DNA from 2 places in the Allobosea sp. GW822-FHT03F07 genome. Region 2 is predicted to be linked to the other one. Evidence: predicted binding sites of a transcription regulator. Region 2 holds the regulator's gene; the other holds the start of a gene.
The links. The regulator LexA, encoded in region 2, represses DNA repair genes until DNA is damaged. The targets are predictions, from matches to a motif close to TGTTCNNNNTGTGTTCNG.
Positions count from the first base shown of each region.

Region 1: the regulator LexA is predicted to act here: its motif matches at 1,506-1,523, upstream of AC1RMY_RS06665 (ATP-dependent helicase).

Region 1 is NZ_JBXAND010000001.1:1,393,662-1,397,068, reverse strand. Features, by position in the region: gene AC1RMY_RS06670 (acyl-CoA dehydrogenase family protein) at 1-1,379, opposite strand, end outside; gene AC1RMY_RS06665 (ATP-dependent helicase) at 1,538-3,407, shown strand, end outside.
Region 2 is NZ_JBXAND010000002.1:347,586-350,992, reverse strand. Features, by position in the region: gene AC1RMY_RS10225 (ComEC/Rec2 family competence protein) at 1-994, shown strand, start outside; gene lexA (transcriptional repressor LexA) at 988-1,725, opposite strand; gene AC1RMY_RS10215 (molybdopterin molybdotransferase MoeA) at 1,837-3,048, opposite strand; gene moaC (cyclic pyranopterin monophosphate synthase MoaC) at 3,048-3,407, opposite strand, start outside.

The sequences.
Region 1 (3,407 bases), on a different contig from region 2:
CTGTCGACATTCTTCGCCTCGCCGAGTTCGCCGAGCAACGCCTGCAATGAGCCCGGCTCGCGCTCCAGCGAGCGCAGTACGTCGAGGCAGATGACGTTGCCCGAGCCTTCCCAGATCGAGTTCAGCGGCGCCTCGCGATAGAGCCGCGCCATCGGGTTCTCCTCGATGAAGCCGTTGCCGCCATGGCATTCGAGCGCCTCGACGACGACGGCCGGCGCGCGCTTCGCCAGCCAGTATTTCGCGATCGGCGCGCCGATCCGCGCCAGAAGCCGCTCGCTTTCGGAGGCCTCCTGCCGGTCGACCGACGCAAACAGCCGGAAGGCGAGCCAAGCCGCGGCCTCCGCCTCGATGGCCAGATCGGCGAGCACATTCTGCATGATCGGCTGGTCGATCAGCGCCCGCTGGAAGGCGCGGCGATGCGTGGCATGATGCGCCGCCAGCGACACCGCCTGCCGCATCAGCCCTGCGGCGGAGGCGGCGATGTCGAGCCTGCTGTTGTGGTTCATCGAAAGGCCCGTGCGCAAACCCCGGCCCGGCTCGCCGAGCAGGTGGCCGATGGCGCCGCGGAACTCGACCTCGGAAGAGGCGTTCGAGCGGTTGCCGCATTTGTCCTTCAGGCGCTGGATCGCGACGCCGTTGCGCGCTCCATCCGGCAGCCAGCCCGGCACGACGAAGCAGGAGATGCCCTCGTCCGTCCGCGCCAGCGTCAGGAACAGGTCCGAATGCGGCACCGAGAAGAACCATTTCTGACCGGTCAGCGAAAAGGTGCCGTCGCTGTTGTCCAGCGCAACCGTCTGCGTCTGGCGCAGATCCGAGCCGCCTTGCACCTCCGTCATCGCCGTGCCGACGGTCGCGCCCGCCTTGCCCGCCGCCGGCCCCTGCCGTGGATCATAGCGGCTGGACGAGACGAGAGCGCCCCATTCCGCCCAGCGCGCCGGATCCTGCCTGAGCAGCGGGATCACCGAATAGGTCATGCTGATCGGGCAGCAGATGCCGCTTTCGCCCTGCGTCCACAGATAGGTCAGCGCCGCGCGCGCCACCTGCGCACCGGGCCGCGGCTGGTTCCAGGCGAGCGCATGCGTCTCCTGGCCGATGGCGAGACCCATCAGTTCGTGCCAGGCCGGGTGGAAGGCGATCTCGTCGATCCGGTTGCCGAAGCGATCATGCGTGCGCAGCTCCGGCGTGAAGCGGTTCGCCAAACGCGCCAGCTCCTGGACATGGGCGGAACCGACGCTGCGTCCCGCCTCGTGCAGGCGTTCGCTCGCCCAATCCGCGTCGAAGGCCGACATCGCCGCCCGCAGCACCGGATCTGCGGCGAAGGCGTCACAATCCGCCAGCAGCGGGACCTGATTGGTCACTTCCCAGACGCCGCTTGTCATGGCGCATCCCCGCGCTTGATCGTCTTGGTCGGCCCTGTCCCGAGCATGACGGCAGAGCCTAGCTCGATCCAACGGAAAATGCGCGCGCAAGGGCGCAATCCTGCCATCGACGCCCTATATTCGCCGGAGAACGAATCACGCACGAGCACCCTGGTCCTTTGTCCGACGCGAACAGTTTTTCCGCCCCCCTGCCCCGCCCCGGCGGCCTTGCCGCGCGCGCTGCGGCGCAGCCGGCTGCCGGCTATCTCGCTGGGCTGAACCCGGAGCAGCGGCTGGCCGTCGAGGCGACGGACGGCCCCGTGCTGGTGCTCGCCGGCGCCGGCACCGGCAAGACCCGCGTATTGACGACCCGCATCGCGCATCTGATCGCGACCAACCGCGCCTTCCCCTCGCAGATCCTGTCGGTGACCTTCACCAACAAGGCTGCGCGCGAGATGAAGGAGCGCATCGCGCATCTCGTCGGCGGCGTCGCCGAGGGCATGCCCTGGCTCGGCACCTTCCACTCGATCTCGGCCAAGATCCTGCGCCGCCATGCCGAGCTGCTCGACCTGCGCTCGGATTTCACGATCCTCGACACCGACGACCAGATCCGCCTGATGAAGCAGGTGATCGCGGCCGAGGGCATTGACGAGAAGCGCTGGCCCGGCCGCATGCTCGCCGGCTTCATCGATAGCTGGAAGAACCGCGGGCTCGCACCAAAGGATGTCGCGCCGGGCGAGGCCGCCGTCTTCGCCAACGGCAAGGGCGGCAAGCTCTACGCCGCCTATCAGGAGCGGCTGAAGGCGCTGAACGCGGTCGATTTCGGCGATCTGCTGCTGCACTGCCTGACGCTGTTCCGCGAGCATCCGGACGTACTCCAGGCCTATCACGACCGCTTTCGCTACATCCTCGTCGACGAGTATCAGGACACCAATACCGCGCAGTATCTCTGGCTGCGGCTGCTGGCCCAGGGCCGCCGCAACATCTGCTGCGTCGGCGACGACGACCAGTCGATTTATGGCTGGCGGGGCGCCGAGGTCGACAACATCCTGCGCTTCGAGCACGATTTTCCAGGCGCGGTCGTGGTCCGGCTGGAGCGCAACTACCGCTCCACCGGGCATATCCTCGCCACCGCCTCCAAGCTGATCGCCCGCAACGAGGGCCGCCTCGGCAAGACCCTGCGCACCGAGGACGAGCCCGGCGAGAAGGTCACCATCACCGGCGCCTGGGACAGCCAGGAAGAAGCCCGCCTGATCACCGACGAGATCGAGGCGATGCAGCTCAAGGGCGAGAACCTCGCCGAGATCGCCGTGCTCGTCCGCATCTCCGCCCAGATGCGCGAGCTTGAGGAGCGTTTCGTCCAGACCGGCGTGCCCTATCGCGTCATCGGCGGCCCGCGCTTCTACGAACGCGCCGAAATCCGCGACGCCATGGCCTATCTGCGCTGTGTCGTCTCAGCCTCAGACGATCTCGCCTTCGAGCGCATCGTCAACGTGCCCAAGCGCGGGCTCGGCGACGCCACGGTCCAGATCCTGCACAACCACGCACGCGCCACCGGGTTTTCGCTGCTGCAATCGGCCCGCGCCGTCGTCGAGAGCGACGAGCTGAAGCCCAAGGCTCGCACGGCGCTGCGCGAGCTGGTCGAGGCCTTCGCCCGCTGGTCACACCGCGCCGAGACCATGCCGCAGGGCGAACTCGCCGAGCTGGTGCTGGAGGAGAGCGGCTACACCGAGATGTGGCAGAAGGACCGCTCGGCCGATGCCGCCGGCCGGCTTGAAAACCTCAAGGAGCTGGTGCGTTCGCTCGACGAATTCCCCGACCTGCCGGCCTTCCTCGAGCACGTCTCGCTGGTGATGGACGCCGATTCCGGCGAGAGCGACACCGGCCGCGTCTCGATCATGACGCTGCACGGCGCCAAGGGGCTGGAGTTCGATACCGTCTTCCTGCCCGGCTGGGAGGAAGGGTTGTTCCCGAACCAGCGCGCGCTCGACGAAAGCGGCCGCGCCGGGCTGGAGGAGGAGCGCCGCCTCGCCCATGTCGGCCTGACTC
Region 2 (3,407 bases):
CGACCGGCCGCAGCCGCCTCCCACGCTGCCCTGGCCCGTGCGGCCGCTCTGGATCGCCGCGACCGGCATCGTCGTCACGACGCTGCTGGCGACGGCTGCGACCGCGCCCTTCGGCGCTTATCACTTCCAGACCTTCAATCCCTTCGGCCTGCTCGGTAACGCGCTGGCGCTGCCCTTCGTCTCGCTCTGTGTGATGCCGGCAGCGGTCTTCGGCGTGCTCGCCTATCCGTTCGGGCTCGATGCGCCGGCCTGGTGGCTGATGGGTGCGGCCTCCGAGGTCGTGCTCAAGCTCGCGCATTGGGTCGCGACCATCGAGCATTCCACGCTCGTCATCGCCGCCTTCGGACCCGCCGCGCTGGCCTGCTTTGCGGCATCGCTGCTCTGGATCGCGCTCTGGACGACGAAGTTGCGGCTGCTCGCGATCCTGCCGCTCGTCGCGGGCGTCGCCGTCGCGGCGAAGCCCGGGCGCCCCGAAATCCTGATCGAGCGCGACGGCTCCGGCATCGCCGTGCGCGGCAAGGACGACCTGCTGATCGTCGCCGGCAAGCCCAGCCGCTTCGTCCTGCAGCAATGGCTGACCGCCGATGGCGACGGCCGTAACCCCGACGATGCCGCTCTGCGGCAGGGCGCGGCCTGCGACCCGCAGGGCTGTGTCATCCTGACGAAGGACGGCCGCAGCATTGCCTATGCCCGCGACAGGCTCGCCATCATCGAGGATTGCCGTCGCGCCGACCTCGTCGTCACGCCGATCCCCTGGACCGCCCCCTGCGCCGCGAAGCTGATCGACCGCACGGCCTTGATCCGGGACGGAGCGACGGCGCTCGTTCGCCGGGGCGGGGATTGGCGCAGCCACGCTTCCGAGCAGGCCGGGAGCGAGCGTCCCTGGAACCGCAAGGCCGCAGCCACGCAGCCGACATCGGCCAGACCTGACCCAGCAGGTATTGCCGTTCCGCCGTCGGCGGACGACGCCGCCGAGCCTGAGCGACTTCAGTAGCGCCGCATCAGGTTAACCAGCCGGCCCTGGATCTTGACCCGGTCCGGGCCGAGCACGCGTGTCTCATAGGCCGGATTGGCCGCTTCCAGCGCGATCGAGGATCCACGCTTGCGCAGCCGCTTCAGCGTCGCCTCCTCGTCGTCGATCAGCGCGACGATGATGTCGCCGGTATTGGCGGTGTCCTGCTTGCGGATAACGACGGTATCGCCGTCGAGGATGCCGGCATCCACCATCGAGTCGCCGCGAACCTCGAGCGCGAAATGCTCGCCGCCGCCCAGCATGTCGGCAGGCAACGCGACGCTGTGGCTGCGGCTCTGGATTGCCGAGATCGGCGTGCCTGCGGCTATGCGGCCCATCACAGGGATCGAAATCGTGCCGCGCCCATCATCCGAGGCGCCCTCCACCGGCCGCGGCTTGCCGAGAACGCCTTCTTTGCCGGGCGCGCCATCCTTGCCGAGCCCGCCCTGGACCACCGATGGATTGAAGCGCCCGCGCGGTTGCCCGCCGGCTCCGCTGCCCTCCGGCAGCTTGATGACCTCCAGCGCCCGCGCCCGGTTCGGCAGGCGGCGGATGAAGCCGCGCTCCTCCAGCGCCATGATAAGGCGGTGGATGCCGGATTTGGACCGCAGGTCGAGCGCGTCCTTCATCTCGTCGAAAGAGGGAGGCACGCCGCTTTCACGCAGGCGTTCATGGATGAAGCGAAGCAGTTCGGCCTGTTTGCGTGTCAGCATGGTCCCCGCCGGCGCGATGATGATCTGCTCTTGGCGCAGATTCGAAACAAATCACGAACACCATACCCGTTCGTGTTGTGTTCCGCAAGCAGGTGCTCGCCCAAGGTCAACTCAGCGCAGGCGGATGATCCGGCAGGGATCGCCTTTCTTTGCCGGCTCGGCGAAGGCGGGGCGGATCGCCAGCGCCTGCGCCCGGGCCAGCAGGCCGAGCATGGAGGAATCCTGCCGGTCGAACGGGGTCGCCTGCCAACCGGCCTCGGTCAGCGCGAGGTCGGAGCGCAGATAATCCTCGCGCTCGTCATTGGCCGGCATGTCGCGGCCGAGGATGCCGGGCTCGCTGCGGTCCCGCTCGGGCTCGGGCATGCCGAGCAGCGCCTCGATCAGGGGCACGACGAAGAGATGGCCGCAGACGATCGACGAGACCGGGTTGCCCGGCAGCCCGACCGCGACCATCTGGCCGAGCCGCCCGGTCATCATCGGCTTGCCCGGCCGCATCGCGATCTTCCAGAAGCCGAGCGCCATCCCGGCCCGTTTCAGCGCCTCCTGGACGAGGTCGTGCGCGCCGACCGAGGCGCCGCCGAGCGTGATCAGCACATCCGCGCCGGCTTCCTGCGCGCGTCCGATCCGCGCGGCGAGATCGGGATGGTTGTCGCGGGCGATGCCGAGATCGAGCGCGCTCGCGCCGGCCTGCTCGACGATCGCGGCGAGCGAGAAGCTGTTGGAGGCGACGATCTGGTCGGGGCCCACGGTTTCGCCCGGCAGGACCAGTTCGTCGCCCGTCGCGAGGATCGCGACCAGCGGCTTGCGGCGAACGGGCAGGTTCGGGTGCCCGGCGGCGGCGGCGAGGCCGAGCGCCGCGCTGTCGAGCCGGCGGCCCGCCGGTAGCAGAACGTCTCCGGTCGTGAAGTCGAGCCCGGCCGGGCGCACGAACTTGCCCTTCGGCGCACCCTCGCGGACGCGGATCGTCGCCGAGCCGATGCCGTCGGCATTCTCCTGGATCAGGATCGTATCGGCGCCGTCCGGGATCGGCGCGCCGGTGAAGATCCGCACCGCCTCACCTCGTCCGACCACGCCCGCGAAGGAGCGCCCCGCGGCGGATTCGCCGATGACGCGCAGGTCGCTGCCGGGTGCGAGATCTTCGGCTCGCGCGGCGTAGCCGTCCATCGCGGAATTGGCGAAGGGCGGCTGCGTGCGCAATGCCGTGACGTCGGCCGCCAGCACGCGACCGGCGCATTGCGCCAGCGCCAGGGTCTCGGTCGGCGTCGTCGCCGGCACGCTGTCGAGCAGCGCCTTAAGCGCGACCGGGACCGGCGTCAGGGCCATCAGGTGCTCTCCCCGGCGCTGCTGCCGGCGTCGAACGTGCCTGATTTTCCGCCCGATTTGTGGACGAGCCGGATATTCTCGATCCGCATCGCGCGGTCTGCCGCCTTGACCATGTCGTAGACGGTCAGGCAGGCGACGCCGACGGCGGTGAGCGCCTCCATCTCGACGCCGGTCTGGCCCTTCATCTTGACCTCGGCGCGCACCCGCACGCCGGGCAGGGCTTCGTCCAGTTCGAGATCGACCGCAACCTTGCTGATGAGCAGCGGGTGGCAGAGCGGGATCAGCTCATGCGTCTTCTTGGCGGCCATGATGCCGGCGAGCCGGGCGGTGCCGAGCACGTCGCCCTTCTTGGCGTCGCC